DNA from 2 places in the Streptomyces sp. NPDC002730 genome. Region 1 is predicted to be linked to the other one. Evidence: riboswitches for the same ligand, from Rfam matches in the RefSeq annotation. Region 1 holds a riboswitch; the other holds the start of a gene.
What was found. A riboswitch is a leader RNA that binds a small molecule or an ion and turns the genes downstream of it on or off. The one in region 1 is predicted to bind cyclic di-AMP.
Positions count from the first base shown of each region.

Region 2: it holds a riboswitch for cyclic di-AMP, as region 1 does, so the genes downstream of both, ACFYXH_RS25970 (C40 family peptidase) here and ACFYXH_RS33480 (peptidoglycan DD-metalloendopeptidase family protein) in region 1, are expected to answer to the same signal.

Region 1 covers NZ_JBIAQG010000015.1:117,504-124,667, reverse strand. Annotated here, with positions in the region: gene ACFYXH_RS33500 (carbohydrate kinase family protein) at 1-453, shown strand, start outside; gene ACFYXH_RS33495 (hypothetical protein) at 480-818, opposite strand; gene ACFYXH_RS33490 (hypothetical protein) at 866-1,021, opposite strand; gene ACFYXH_RS33485 (SGNH/GDSL hydrolase family protein) at 1,039-1,830, opposite strand; gene ACFYXH_RS33480 (peptidoglycan DD-metalloendopeptidase family protein) at 2,001-3,014, opposite strand; cyclic di-AMP (ydaO/yuaA leader) riboswitch at 3,019-3,173, opposite strand; gene ACFYXH_RS33475 (alpha-galactosidase) at 3,573-5,666, opposite strand; gene ACFYXH_RS33470 (tyrosine-protein phosphatase) at 5,849-6,661, shown strand; gene ACFYXH_RS33465 (DUF6126 family protein) at 6,710-6,841, opposite strand; gene ACFYXH_RS33460 (helix-turn-helix domain-containing protein) at 6,862-7,164, opposite strand, start outside.
Region 2 covers NZ_JBIAQG010000010.1:265,382-272,545, reverse strand. Annotated here, with positions in the region: gene bioB (biotin synthase BioB) at 1-490, opposite strand, end outside; gene ACFYXH_RS26000 (8-amino-7-oxononanoate synthase) at 636-1,781, shown strand; gene ACFYXH_RS25995 (DUF397 domain-containing protein) at 1,774-1,980, opposite strand; gene ACFYXH_RS25990 (helix-turn-helix domain-containing protein) at 1,994-2,851, opposite strand; gene ACFYXH_RS25985 (ATP-binding protein) at 3,130-3,561, shown strand; gene ACFYXH_RS25980 (LysR family transcriptional regulator) at 3,579-4,490, opposite strand; gene ACFYXH_RS25975 (LysE family translocator) at 4,573-5,202, shown strand; gene ACFYXH_RS25970 (C40 family peptidase) at 5,308-5,790, opposite strand; cyclic di-AMP (ydaO/yuaA leader) riboswitch at 5,794-5,978, opposite strand; gene ACFYXH_RS25965 (hypothetical protein) at 6,295-6,603, opposite strand; gene ACFYXH_RS25960 (ATP-dependent Clp protease proteolytic subunit) at 6,611-7,164, opposite strand, start outside.

The DNA of each region.
Region 1 (7,164 bases):
ATCGAAGCGCTGGGCGTGCCGGTCTCCACCGATCTGCACGACTGGGACGGACTGTCGGAGCACCAACGGGAGTTCGCGCTCCGCTCGGACCTGGTCTTCCTCAGCACGGCGGGCGCGGGCGAGCGCATAGCGTCGGTGATGCGGGAGATCCTGCGCGACGGTCGGGCGCGGGCGGTGGTCGCGACGGCGGGTGCCGGCGGCTCGTACCTCCTCAGCCGCGACGGCGGATCCACCCCGCGCCCGGTCCGGGCAGTCGCGCCACCCGCTCCGGTGGTGGACTCCAACGGCGCGGGTGACGCCTATGTCTGCGGCTTTCTGTTCGGGCAGCTGTCGGGCCGCGACCTGGAGGAGAGCGCGAGGCTGGGCGCGGTGGCCGGCGCCCATGCCTGTACGGGCGAGGGCAGTACGGCGCTGATCGGACCGGCCGAACTCCTGTCGTCGGCCGTGGTCTGACGCACCGGTTCGTACGTCGCTGTGCCTCAGCCGTCGTACGGGGCGGGGAAGGCGATCCCTGTCAGCCTCGCCGACGCCTGCCACAACCGGCACGCGACCGCGGGATCCTGAGCCCGCGCGGAGAACGCGGTCCGCTGCGGCGGGCCTCTGAAGGAGCCGAGGCCGGACGGGCCGTAGTACTCGCCGGGCCGCACCTCCGGGTCGGCGGCGGCCCGCAGCACCGGCAGCGCGCCGCCTGCCGCGTACGAACCGAAGGTACGCACCGGGGAGTTGACGATCCGGGTGACCCAGCGGCCGCGGGCCCGCCCGCGGCAGGCGTCATAGCGATGTTCGCTCTGCAGATCGGCGAAGTCGAGGCGGGGCACTGCTCTGCGCCATGCTGGTGACGGTGACGACCCGGCTGCGCAGACGGTCAGCAGCCGTTCCACGGCGGCCGCTCCGGGTCGCGGGTGCCGAGCAGCAGCCGCGCTCCGGCTCCGGCGAGTCCCGTAGCGACCGCGAAGCCGATCCCGCGGTTGGCACCGGTGACCGGGGCCGTACGCCCGGTCAGCCGGGGCAGGTCTGCCATGCCCCAACCATCCGCTGTCACAGAGGCAGCAGATTCGGGCGCTTGGCCTCGACATGGTCGCCGGAGCTCTCACCGCGCAGCCGTCGCCCGATCCACGGCACCAGGTGCTCACGCGCCCAGTTGATGTCGTCGCGGCGCACCTCGAGCGGTCCGCGCGGCGGCAGGGGCGGCCACGCCTGGTCGGGGTCGGCCGGCACCTCGAGTCCGAGCACCTGGGCGGCACGCAGTGCGACCCTGGTGTGGCCCTCGGGCGACAGATGCAGCCGGTCGGCGTCCCAAGCCCGCCTCTCCTGGATGGACTTGAGCGACCACAGGTCGAGTACGGGGCAGTCGTAACGGTCGGCGATGGCCCGTACATGCGCGGTGTACGTGGCGATCTTGCCGCGCAGATGGCGCAGTACCGGCACTCCGCGGGTGTCGAAACCGGTGGTCACCATGACGGTGCCGACCGAATCGGTGAGGTCGGCGACTGCCCGCTCGAAGCGCTCGGCCACGTCGTCGGGGTTGCTGCCGGGCCGAATGATGTCATTGCCGCCGGCGCAGAAAGTCACCAGATCCGGGGCGAGTTCCTTTGCCCGCGGCACCTGTTCCTCGACGATCTGGTCGAGGAGACGGCCGCGTACGGCGAGGTTGGCGTACCGGAAGGTGTGCTCCGGCATTCGGTCGTCGAGCAGGACCGCGAACCGGTCCGCCCAGCCGACGTATGTCCCGTCGGGGCCCGGGTCTCCGACGCCCTCGGTGAAACTGTCACCGATCGCCGCGTACGACCCGAATACGCCACTGTTCTCTGTTCTCGAATCGTCTGCCACGAGAACTCATTTTTCCCTTACGGATGTGACCTACGCGACCGTAAGGAGGGGTTGACGAGGGGTGATATATACCACCGGTCAAGATTCATCCAACCCGGAATACGCCGACTCCCCCCGCGCCGCGGGCGGCGGCACGAGGGGAGGACGGGACACTGCGTACGTCGGACGGATCAGATGGAGACGCCGTGCTGACGCAGGTAGGCCAGCGGGTCGATGTCCGAGCCATAGCCGGGGCCGGTGCGGATCTCGAAGTGCAGGTGCGGGCCAGTGGAGTTGCCGGTGGTACCGGAGAGGCCGATCTGCTGGCCGCCGCTCACGCTCTGGCCTGATGCGACGGAGAGGGCGGAGAGGTGGGCGTACTGCGAGTAGGTGCCGTCGCTGTGCTGGATGACGATCTGGTTGCCGTACGCACCGGCCCAGCCGGCGGAGACGACGGTGCCCGGGCCGACCGCCTTGACGGTCGTGCCGGTGGACGCCGCGAAGTCGAGACCGGTGTGGTAGCCGCTGGACCACATGGCGCCGGCGAGGTGGTACGGGGTGATGACGGTCGCGCCGTCGACGGGGGCGGCGAAGCCGGAGGCGCTGGTCTGGGCGGCGTTGCCGCCTGCCGAGCCACCGGACGAGGACTGCGCGGAGGACTGCACCACCGAGCCCGAGTCCGAGGAACCCGAGTCCGAGGAACCTGAGTCCGAGGAACCCGAGGGCGCCTTCGAGGAGGACGCCTTCGACGAGGACCGGTCCGGGCTCGACGGGTGCTGCGACTTTTCGGGCGCCTTCGCCTTCGACTTCGCGCCGAGGGTGAGCTTGAGGCCCGGGTGGATCAGCGACGGGTTGTCGCCGACGGCCTCGCGGTTGTCCTGGTACAGCTTCTTCCAGCCGCCGGGGACACCGTGCTCGTCGGCGATCTTGGACAGGTAGTCGCCGGGGACGACGGAGTACGTGGTGGGAGAGGCCTTCTTCTGCGCCACGTGGGCCGCGGCGGCGGACCCGGCGGAGAAGGGGGAGGACGGGGCGGCGGTCACGGCCTTTTCCGGCGCCACGGCCGGAGCGGTCTTTCCTGCCGCGTGGGCGCCTGCGGCACCTATCAGCGGCAGGGCGATGGCGGCGCCACCCGTACCGGCGGCGACGAATCCGCGCGTGATCGGGCTGACCTTGGGGCGGCGGTGCTTACCCTTCTTGGGCATGGCGAATTCCTCTCCGGCGCCGGCGAGGTGAGCTGTCGGGTTCGGGCTGGAGATGCCCGGCCGCGCAGTTGCGCGACTTCACCCCAAGCCGTCCGGAAGTCCGGAATCGGCGTATCACCTGGGTCCCCCGCTCCTGCCACACATGGGTGGGTGGAATTCCGGTCGGCGGCAGGATTAGGCGTTCCGTCCGGATTGGTCGTGACCGTAAACGAATGGGCGTACCGGAACAAGCTGTCGCTTTCGCCCGTCAATGATCCCTGTGATATCGGTGCGAAATTCCCGTAACCCTCCGTAAATCAATGATCTTCACCGTCCGCCCCGGAAACGGAATTCACCCCTGCCGCCCCACCACACACCGTCACGAATATGATCCCGCTCACGGCCATGCACCGTCCGCCTTGCGGACGGGGCACGTTATCCCGAATCGACCAATTCGGACAGAACCGTCATTTAATGACGATCGCCCAGTTATGGCATACAGCCCTACTTACCCCTCCAATTCATGCCACGCCCGCAGGAAATCCCTCCGCGGCTCACTGCCCTTGTCCAGGGGGCACATCAGCGGCGTCGCAGCCGGATCGCCGTGGCGTCCATGTCGCCCTTCAGTCCGGTGTGCAGCCCGTGGTGCAGGAGCACGGATCCGCGGTGTACGACGCCCGTGTCCAGGCACTCGTACGCGGCTGCCGGATCGAGCCCGCGCAGCCTGAGCCTGGGCGGCTGTTCGCCGTAGTGCTGTGCCTGGAGCCAGGCGAGAACGACGTTCTCGTCGCCGCGTACGTACTGCACGGCGCTCAGTCCGCCCTCCGGCGCCCGCAGCCGGTACAGCTCGCCGTGCTGAACCACCGGCCTGACCTTCTTGTAGAGCTCCACCCAGCCGTGCGCCTCGGCGAGCTCCTCCGCGTTCCACTCGGTGAGATCGCCACCGACTCCGAGCACTCCTGCCATGGCGCTCACAAAGCGGAAGCGGAGCGTACTGATGCGGCCGTTGAGCTGGACATTGGGACTGTCGGTCACCCAGGCCGCCATGACCCGTGCCGGGTGCAGCTGGGTGAAGCCCTGCTGGATGGCGAGCCGGTCCAGCGGATCGGTGTTGTCGGAGGTCCACACCTGATCGGTCCGGGACAGAATTCCGAGGTCGATCCGGCCACCGCCGCCCGAGCAGGACTCGAAGGCGACCGAGGGATGCGCGGCGCGCAGCCGGTCGAGGAGTGCGTACAGCGCCTGCACATGCTCGACCCACAGCTTCTGCGGATATGTCTCGCCGGGCCAGCCGGCGTCCGTGAAGCAGCGGTTGAAGTCCCATTTCACATAGTCGATGGGCGCGCTGCCGAGCAGTCCGTCCAACTGCTCCCAGAGGTAGGCCTGTACGTCCTCGCGCGCGAGGTTCAGTACGAGCTGGTTGCGGAACTCCGTCCGTGCCCGGCCCGGGTGGTGCTGCACCCAGTCGGGGTGCGCGCGGTAGAGATCGCTGTCGGCGTTGACCATCTCCGGTTCGACCCAGATCCCGAACTGCATGCCCAGCGCGTGCACTTCGTCGGCAAGCGGCTTCAGTCCCTGCGGGAAGCGCTCGGCGTTGGGTGTCCAGTCGCCCAGTCCGGCGCGGTCGCTGGTGCGCTGCCCGAACCACGCATCGTCCACCACGAACAGTTCGACGCCCAGGGCCGCGGCCCGCTGCGCGAGTGCCCGCTGCTGCTCCTCGGAAATGTCGAAGCCGGTGGCCTCCCAGGAGTTGTAGAGCACCGGCCGCTCGGCCTGAGCGTCCGGGATCACATGCGCCAGCTGCCAGGCGTGCCAGGCCCTGCTGGCTCCGCCGAACCCTCCTTCGCTCCACAGTCCGGCGAAGACGGGCGAGGTGTACGACTGGCCCGGTGCGAGCCGCAGCAGCCCGGAGTCGTCGTAGCCGGCTCCGCCGGTGATCTGTACGAGTCCGTCGGGCAGCTGCGCCACGGAGATCCGCCAGGACCCGGACCAGCCGAGCGCGGCGCCGTACACCTCGCCCCGCTCCTCCGTAGCCCCCTCCGCGTCCAGCGCGACCCAGGGCAGATGCTGGTGGCCGGTGTGGCCGCGCCTGCTGCTCAGCACCTTCTCGCCGTACGTCAGCTCCGACCGTACGAGCAGCGACTCTGCCGCCCACCGGCCGTGCAGCTGGCTGAGCCGCCAGCTGTCGCGCTGCGGCAGTGTCCAGGTGGCGGCATCGGCGCGCAGTAGTTCCAGGTCGGGGCCCTCGCCCTCATGGGTGACGGTGACCCAGCGCTCGATGACGTCCGCGTCGTCGCGCATCCGATGGTGCAGGGTGAGCCCGAGGCCGTGTAGAGCGTCGGTGAAGCGGAGCCTCAGCTCGTCGCCGTGCACCTCCTCGGCGCCGGCGAAGGTCCACTCGGTGCCGCGCACCGTGTCCGTACGGACGGAGAGCGCCGCCCGTACGAAGCGCGGGCCGCCCTCGACCGGATACTCCTCGTGGCCGTCGAGCTGTGACTCGAACGGCCAGTAGGGCGGCAGACCCTGGGCCGCGAGCGCCTCCGCCTCGGCGCCGGAGATCCGTGGCCCCCAGTGGAGATGCAGCAGTTCGTCAGCGTCTGTCAGACGCAGCGCATAACTACTCCTCGGTCCGGAGAGAACCCACGTACGACCGTTGCCAACGCTCTCGATCATCCCGACCCCTCAGATACTCACAGGTTCGCACAGGTCCGCACATCATCCGACGGGAGCCGTCGCCGGTGCAACGCTCTTACGGAGACGGACCGAGATGATTGCCCGATGAAGCAATGTCGTATCGTCGGGAAACGCGCCATCGTCGGCGAGCAGCGCCGACGGCTGTCACTTCAGGAGCCCCCGTGACACAGCAGCTGCCGCAGATCCCGTCGACAGAGCCTGAGCTGTCCGGAGTACGCAACTTCCGGGACGTGGGCGGCCTGCCGACCGTGGACGGCCGGCGGGTGCGGTACGGACGGCTCTTCCGCAGCGGCCACCTCGCCCATGCCACCGAGAGCGACACCGCGTTCCTCTCCACCCTGGCCCTGCACACGATCTTCGACTTCCGTAATGCCGCGGACCAGAAGCTGGAGGGCCCGGACGTCGAGCTGCCGGGCGTGCGCAATGTGAATCTGCCGCTCACCGACCCGGCCGACGGCGCCCAGTTCTGGAAGATGGTCCGGGAGGGCGATCTCGACCAGCTGAAGTCGATCCTCGCGGACGGCAAGGCGGCGGCCCGGATGTCGGCGTCGTACCGGACGATCATCAAGCATCGCACCGCCGAGCACAGCCGCGTACTGCACGCGCTCGCTGAGGACAGTGTCCCGGCGCTGATGCACTGCGCGGCGGGCAAGGACCGCGCCGGAATCTCGATCGCCGTGTCGCTGCTCGCGGTCGGCGTGGAGCGCGAGGCCATCGAGGCGGACTACCTCAAGTCCAATGATCCGCACCGGCGTTATCTGGTGCGACGCAGCGACAACTCCCCGGCCGGGATGTCCCCGGAAGTGATGGAGCTGCTGAGCCCGCTCTTCGACGCGCGCGCCGAGTACCTCGCGGCAGCCTTCGAGACGATCGAGGAGACCTGGGGCACGACGGAGCGGTACCTCGCCGAGGGCCTGAAGATCGCCCCGGAGACGCGCGAGCGCCTGCGCGAGCGTCTCGTCGACGAGGCGTAGCCGACCGCGGAGCAGGAGATGCGGAGCCGCCGGATGCTGAGCGGCCGCCTACTGGTTCTGGCCGCCCAGCGTGAACAGAAGGTAGAGGAACCCGGCGAACAGGTGGCCCGCCACCAGATAGGCGAACAGCCGGATCACCAGCCCACGGGGAAACGACCGCTCTTCATTGCTTTTGGACATAACGGGCCTCTTCTCTGAACTCAGTTGTGCGGATGGAGGTTGGGGCTCTGCAGCAGCGTGTGGACGAACAGCAGCTCGGCACCCTCGCGACCGGCCGCCGCGAGACGGTGCGGGGTGAGTGAGTCGAAGTGCGCGCTGTCCCCGGGCGCCAGCTCGTGAACCGCGTCACCCAGGCTCAGGCGCAGCCGGCCGTTGAGGATGTACAGCCACTCCTCCCCGGGATGCACCCGGACGAGCTCGCCCTGACTGCCGTACGGAACCACCAGCCGCAGAGCCTGCATCGCCCGGCCGGCTCCGCCGGTCTGGTGGTAGGTCCAGCCGTC
Region 2 (7,164 bases), on a different contig from region 1:
ACGCGTCGGCGCCCGCGTCCCGCAGCCGCTCCGCCTGCCCGTCGGAGAGCAGCCCGAGACAGGCACAGACCTCGACGCCCTCGTTCTGCTCCTTGATCGCCTCGATGGTCTTCGAGACCCGGTCGACATCCCGGTCCGTCGGGCCACGGCCGCTCGCGACCAGGCAGACCCGCTTCGCGCCCCCGGCCACACCGGCGGCCGCCGCCTGCGAGGCCTCATCGGGCTTCAGCCAGGTGTACTTGAGGATCTCCGCCTTGGACCCGAGCCGCTGGGAGCAGTACGAGCAGTCCTCGGGGCACAGTCCCGACTTCAGATTGACGAGATAGTTCAGCTTCACCCGCCGTCCGAACCACTGTCGGCGCACCTTGCCGGCCGCGGCCACCACTTCGAGCAGATCGTCGTCGGAGGTCGCCAGCACGGCGAGCGCTTCTTCACGGGTCGGCAGCTCGCGCCGCAACCCCTTCTCCACCAGCGTGTTCAGCAGGTCCATGGTCCAGATCCTGACGTATGGCACATGCCGCGGCCAAGGAGGAACTGCACAACAGAGCATGTTTGAGGTGTGTGCATGGCCACATCCGTTCCTCGAGCCGGTCCGGTTAGGGTCTGTGCGCTGCCTACAAAAGGACCGGACCACCATGCCCCAGGATCCTTTCGAGTGGATCGACGACGAGTCGCGCCGCCGTGAGCGCGCCGGCCTCGTGCGTACGCTCCGGCCGCGCGCCGCGGACTCCGAGCTGCTGGATCTCGCCAGCAATGACTATCTGGGCCTGACCCGCCGCCCGGAGGTCACCGAGGCGGCAGCCGAGGCGGCCCGCCGCTGGGGAGCGGGGGCCACCGGCTCCCGGCTTGTCACGGGCAGCACCGCACTCCACGCCGAGCTCGAGCGGGAACTGGCCGCCTTCTGCGGATTCGAGGCCGCCCTCGTCCTGTCGTCCGGGTATGCCGCCAACCTCGCCGCCGTGACCGCGCTGAGCAGCCGCGGCTCGCTGATCGTCTCCGACGCGGGCAACCACGCCTCGATCGTCGACGGCTGCCGGCTTTCGCGCGCGGAGACCGCGGTCGTCACGCACGCGGATGTCGATGCCGTACGCAAGACACTCGACGCGCACTCCGGGCAGCGGGCCCTCGCGGTCACCGACTCGGTCTTCTCGGTGGACGGCGACGCCGCGCCGCTGCCCGGCCTGGCCGACGCCTGCCGCGAGCACGGTGCCGCGCTGCTCGTCGACGACGCGCACGGTCTCGGTGTACTCGGCGATGGCGGCCGCGGAGCGCTGGCCGCCGCAGGCATCGCGGGTCACGACGGCGTCGTCGCCACGCTGACCCTGTCCAAGTCCCTCGGCAGCCAGGGCGGAGCGGTCCTCGGCCCGGCGCGGGTCATCGATCACCTGGTCAACACCGCGCGCACCTTTATCTTCGACACGGGCCTGGCTCCCGCCGCGGCGGGAGCCGCCCTGGCGAGCCTGCGGTTGCTGGGCCGCGAGCCCGAGCTGGCCGGCCGGGCCCGCGCGGTCGCCGGGATGCTTCACCGCAGGCTGTCGGAGGCCGGGCTGACCGCCGCACGTCCGGACGCGGCCGTGGTCTCCGTGCGGGCGCCGTCACCGGAGGCCGCTCTGCGCTGGGCCGCCGACTGCCGTACCGCCGGGCTTGTCGTGGGCTGCTTCCGGCCGCCGTCGGTGCCCGACGGCATCTCCCGTATCAGGCTCACGGCCCGGGCGGATCTGACGGATCAGCAGGTCGAGTCGGCGATCGCCACGATCACCGGGACTGCGCCGGTCAGTTGACGCTCCCTTCGTGGAGCGCGCCGAGGAAGCGCGACCAGGCCGCCGGGGAGAAACACAGCGCTTGACGTTCGATGTTCTTCGAGTCCCGTACGGCGAGAGTGTCGTCGGGCAGCCGGGCCGCCTCGACGCAGTTGTTCATTCCCGTGCTGCGGCTGCTGCGCCGCCACGTTGAGCCGTCCTGTACGAGGCAGTCGGACATGGGGGGTGCCTCCCTACGAGCCGTCACTGATCCGGGCGATGAGATCCAATGAGTCCTCGGGTGCAAGGGCCCGCGCCTGCATCGCGTGGAAGGCGGCGCAGTACACCTCGAGGTCTTCCTTCCGCTCGAGGTAGAGGCTACTCGTCAAGTGGTCGAGAACAACCACGTCCAGATCAGAAGTGTTCGGAAAAGAGAAAATAACGAAAGGACCCGTGAGGCCGACATAGCCGCCGACCGAGAACGGCAGTACCTGCAGCCGCACATGGGGCAGTTGTGCCGTCTCCGCCAGCCCTCGCAATTGTTCGCGCATCACCTGCCGGCCCCCGACCTCGCGCCGTAGCACCGCCTCGTCGAGCACCGCGCTCAGCTCCAACGGCTTCTCCGCGCGGAGTACCGACTGGCGGGTCAGCCTCACCTCCACCAGCGAGTTCACCGTCGTGGCGGGCAGATCCGCCAGTGCCGCCCGGGTCACCGCGCGCGCATAGTCCGGGGTCTGCAGCAGCCCGGGCACCACCGAGGTCTCCAGCGTCCGCGCGGCGCAGGCCTGGTCCTCCAAACTGATGAAGTCCCGGTACTCGGGCGGGAGCAGCCCGCGGTACGCATGCCACCAGCCGCTGCCCATGCCGTCGGCCGCACCCGCCAAGGTCTCGAGCAGCGTGCGCAGTTGAGGATCAGCCACTGTGTACACATCCAGCAGCAGGGTCACATCCGACGCCTTGACCCCGCTGATACCGGTCTCGATCCGGCTCACCTTCGACTGGTGCCAGCCGGCGAGTTGTGCGGCGTCCCGGCTGGTGAGGCTCGCGGCCAGGCGCAGCCTCCGCAACTCCTCGCCGAGCTTGCGGCGGCGTACCGCGGGACCGTGCTGCATCGCCCGCTCCTTCCCGTCCTTCCGGCTTGCTGTCCTTCCGGCTGTACTTCCGTCGCACTGACCTTCCGGCCGGGACCAAAGTGCGGGTCTCTGCCCAAATACGGTCTCGCGTAGCAGAGTTCACTGCTTCGAGCGACAGATATATGCATATCTTGGTGGATCGCCGCCCTCGACGGCACGATCAGTGGCACTCTGGCGCGAAGCGCAATCCGTGGCCGCCCTCGCATTTCATCCGCTACGAGTCGGAGCCGGCCCGGTGGGAAAGGGACAGCGTCGCCATGGCAGACCATCAGGAAGCCTCCGTCACCCTGCCGAGCGATCCAGCCTCGGTCTCCGCCGCCCGGAGATACGCCACAGACGTCATCGCCGAATGGGGTCTGCCCATCGAGACCGAGGCCGTCGACACGGTGCGGCTGATCGTGTCCGAACTCGCCACCAATGCCGTCCAGCACACCTTCGGCCAGTCGCCGACCTTCACCGTGGACCTCCGTCTCGATCGGGACGAGCAGCTTCGCATCGGCGTCACCGACAGCCACCCGCGCTGGCCGCAGCGGCTGCCCGCAGCCGTACGCCAGGACAACGGCCGCGGCATGGTGATCATCCGCAGCCTGACCGCCGAGTGCGGCGGAGAGCTCTCCGTCGCACCGACCCCCGAGGGCGGCAAGACCGTGTGGATCGCCCTGCCGTGGATCGTCCCGGTCCAGAACTGATCACCGCTGTCCGGCAGTCAGCTCCCCGCGCGGCCGAACGCGCCACGCAGCAGAGCCCGCAGCGAATCGGCCGCGGGAGACGATTCCTCGCCCCGATGTGCGACCGAGATCGTCCGTCGGAAGTCCGCCGGCTCCAACTGCCGTACACCGAGCGGCGTCGCGGCCATCGCGGCGACCATCTCCGGCACCACCGCCACGCCGAGCCCCGCACTGACCAGCGCGCACACCAGCGCATAGCCCGGTGACTCGACCACCACAGCGGGAGTCGCCCCGGCCCGCGCCAACGCTCCTTCCACGCCCTTGCGCGGCGGATGCGAGGGTGCGCTGCTGATCAGCGGCTGTCCTGCGAGATCGGCCACCGGCAGCCTGCTCGAGCCGCCCGCCAGCGCATGACCGGGCGCCGTCACCAGCACCAACTCCTCCACGAGCAGTGGTTCCAGAACCACCCCCGACGGCGGTGGAGCCGGCTCGGCCGGTTCGTACGCATGCGTCAGCGCCAGATCGACATCGCCGGCCGCCACCGCCAGGACCCCGCCCGGCGGCTCGTACTCCGCGACGGTCAGTTCCACATCCGGATGGGCCCGGCGGAAGGCGCTCAGAACCGGCGGCAGCAGATGGATGCCGACCGTGGTGAAGGTGCCGACGCGCAGGCGTCCGCCGGAGAGACCGGCCAGCCGCGCCAGCTCGTGCCGTGCCCGGTCCATCTCGTCCAGCACTCGGCGGGCCCGTGCTGCCAGCAGCTCGCCCGCGGCGGTCAACCGTGCCCCGCGATGGTGCCGCACCAGCAGGGTCGCCCCCGCCTCCCGCTCCAGCTTGGCCAGCTGCTGGGAGAGCGCGGGTGCGGTGTAGCCCAGTCGGGCGGCGGCGCGGGTGATCGAACCGGCCTCCGCGACCGCCACCAGCGCCGCCAGCCGCGTCGGGTCGTACATGCCACCTCTTAAGCATTGCTTTAGGCAGACCATGAAGATTGCAAGTACACGTTAAGGCCTGTGCAGGTCCAGGATGGCGGGCATGGACGCACAACTGGTTGCTTTCACCGGGGTCGCCGCGGGCATGGTCGCCATGCCGGGCGCGGATTTCACCGTCGTCGTACGCAACGCCCTCGCCTCCCGGCGTGCGGGTGTGGCCTGCGCCGTCGGTGTCGCGGGTGGACTGCTGGTGCACACCGCGCTGGCGGTCGCGGGGCTCGCGGCTGTGCTGGTCGCCGTGCCGGTGCTGTACCGGACGCTACAGATCGCGGGCGGGGCCTATGTGCTCTATCTGGGTGTACGGGCGGTGCGCGGCGCACTGCGTCCGCAGCTTGCTGCGCAGGACCCGGAGGGGCAGCCGGCCGGCGGCACGGGGCGCAGTCTGCGGCAGGGCTTCCTCACCAACGTCCTCAATCCAAAGGCGCCGGTGCTCTTTCTCAGCCTGCTCCCGCAGTTCGTGCCGGACGGCGTTCCGGTGCTGACGCGCACCTTCCTGCTCGCCGCCATCGTCGTCGTCATGGCTCTGCTCTGGTTCCCGCTGGTGGCACTGCTGGTGGACCGCCTCGGTCAATGGCTGCGCCGCCCGCGCACGACCCGGGCCGTGGAAGGCGTCACCGGTGGGGCCCTCACTGCGCTGGGCGTGACGCTGCTGGCCGAGCCGCTGGCGCACTGAGCCTTCGGCCGGCCCGGTCCGCCGGTCGCCGACAACCGTCGACGACCGGCGGACCGTGAGCGATCAGCCGAGAGCGGCGAGACGTGAGCGGTGAGCCGCCGGTCGTCAGCGCACCCGGCCGTACCAGACGCGCTTCGTCCAGATCTTCTCCAGCCGCACCACGCTGCCGGTCTTGGGCGAGTGCCAGATCTTGCCGCCGCCGGCGTAGATCCCCACGTGGTAGACGGAGCTTCCGGAGTGGAAGAAGACCAGGTCCCCGCGCTGCCGGGAGGCGGCCGAGACATGCTTGGTCCTGTTGTACTGCTGCTGGGCGGTGCGTGGCAGCTTCTTGCCGACGTTCTTGTACGAGTAGAGCGTCAGGCCCGAGCAGTCGAACCGGTGCGGGCCCGTGGCGCCGTACCTGTACGGCGATCCCCTCTTCGATGCGGCCACTTTGAGTGCCTTGCTCGCATAGGCCGTGGCCGCGTTGGCTTCGGTAGTGGCGCCCGGCGCCACCAGTGTGCCGCCGACGGCGGCAAGAGTCAGGGCCGATACGGCACCCGCCCGGGACATCATGGTCAGAGACGGGACATGAATCTGCGCAGTCATGCGCAACCCTTCGTCAACCGCCTGTGAAGGATGACCTGTCGGGTTCGGACGGACGAAGATGCCCGGCCGCTGATGCGGCTTCACCCCTAGGGACGACCGGACTGCCCGGCCACCCCGTCCTGCTTGGGTCCTCCACTCCTGCCGATGCACTTCTGTCGACCAGACATCCGGAGCGGCGGCAGGACTCAGCGTCCGCCCGGACCGCCCCGCCGAGGTGGCGGGGGCTTGTCGTCCCAGGGATCTTGACTCATGCCATGCCGGATTTCCGTGCGAAACGACGGTATGTGAGTCTCGTCACCCCTGACCTGTTCGGGTGGACAGGGCCGTTTCGGTGATCGGTCCGCGACGCCTGACGAACGCCCCACCAGCAGCGGAACGGCCTATTCCGCTAGATCGGTAGTCGGGTTGCGCAAGTTGTGCGGTACCGCCGTTTGGATCGCGACTACACCGAATGAGGGAGGCTACGCGGTACCCCGATGGCGGTAGACGGGAGTGGAGGATCCGTCAACTCATGGAAGCGGGCGGCATCGTCACCCGGCCCGCCCTGCGCTCGCCGTCGAGCACCCTGAGCGCTTCGGCGAGTGTTGCCGCATGCACTTCGCTCTCGCCGCGCATATGCATCAGCGTCAGCGCGTCCTTGAGCGCGGCGGCCCGGCCGAGCAGGGCCTGTGCCGCGCGCAGTGCGCCGTAGGTGTGCGTGGCGCGGGCCGGGTTGATCCGCCCCAGCAGATCGACGACCTCGAGATAGCTGTCGATGAAGTCGGCCTCGGCGCGGGTCAGCGCGGGCAGCGGCGGCAGTTCGGGTGGCAGCATCGGGCGCTCACCGCGCACCGGGGTTGATGAGCGAGGTCTTGCGGTTCTTGATGACGTGGTCCACCAGGCCGTACGCCTTGGCGTCCTCGGCGTCGAAGATCTTGTCGCGCTCCAGGTCGGCGGCGATCCGCTCCGGGGTCTGGCCGGTGTGACGTACGAGCATCCCGGCGAGTTGGGCACGCAGCCGCAGCAACTCCTGTGCCTCGATCTCCAGATCGGACGGCTGGCCCCGCAACTGCTCCTCGATGGCGGGCTGCTGGACGACGATCCGGGCGCCGGGCAGCGCCATCCGCTTGCCCGGGGCGCCGGCGGCGAGCAGCAGTGCGGCGGTTGAGGCGGCCTGGCCCAGGCAGGTCGTCTCCACGTCACAGGTGATCACCTGCATCGTGTCGTAGATCGCGGACATGGCGCTGAGCGAGCCGCCGGGGGAGTTGATGTACAGGCTGATGTCCCGGTCCGGGGCGGCGTACTCGAGATGCAGGAACTGCGCGATCACGTCGTTGGCGGAGGTGTCGTCGACGGCGGTCCCGAGGAAGATGATCCGCTCCTCGAGCAGCTTCG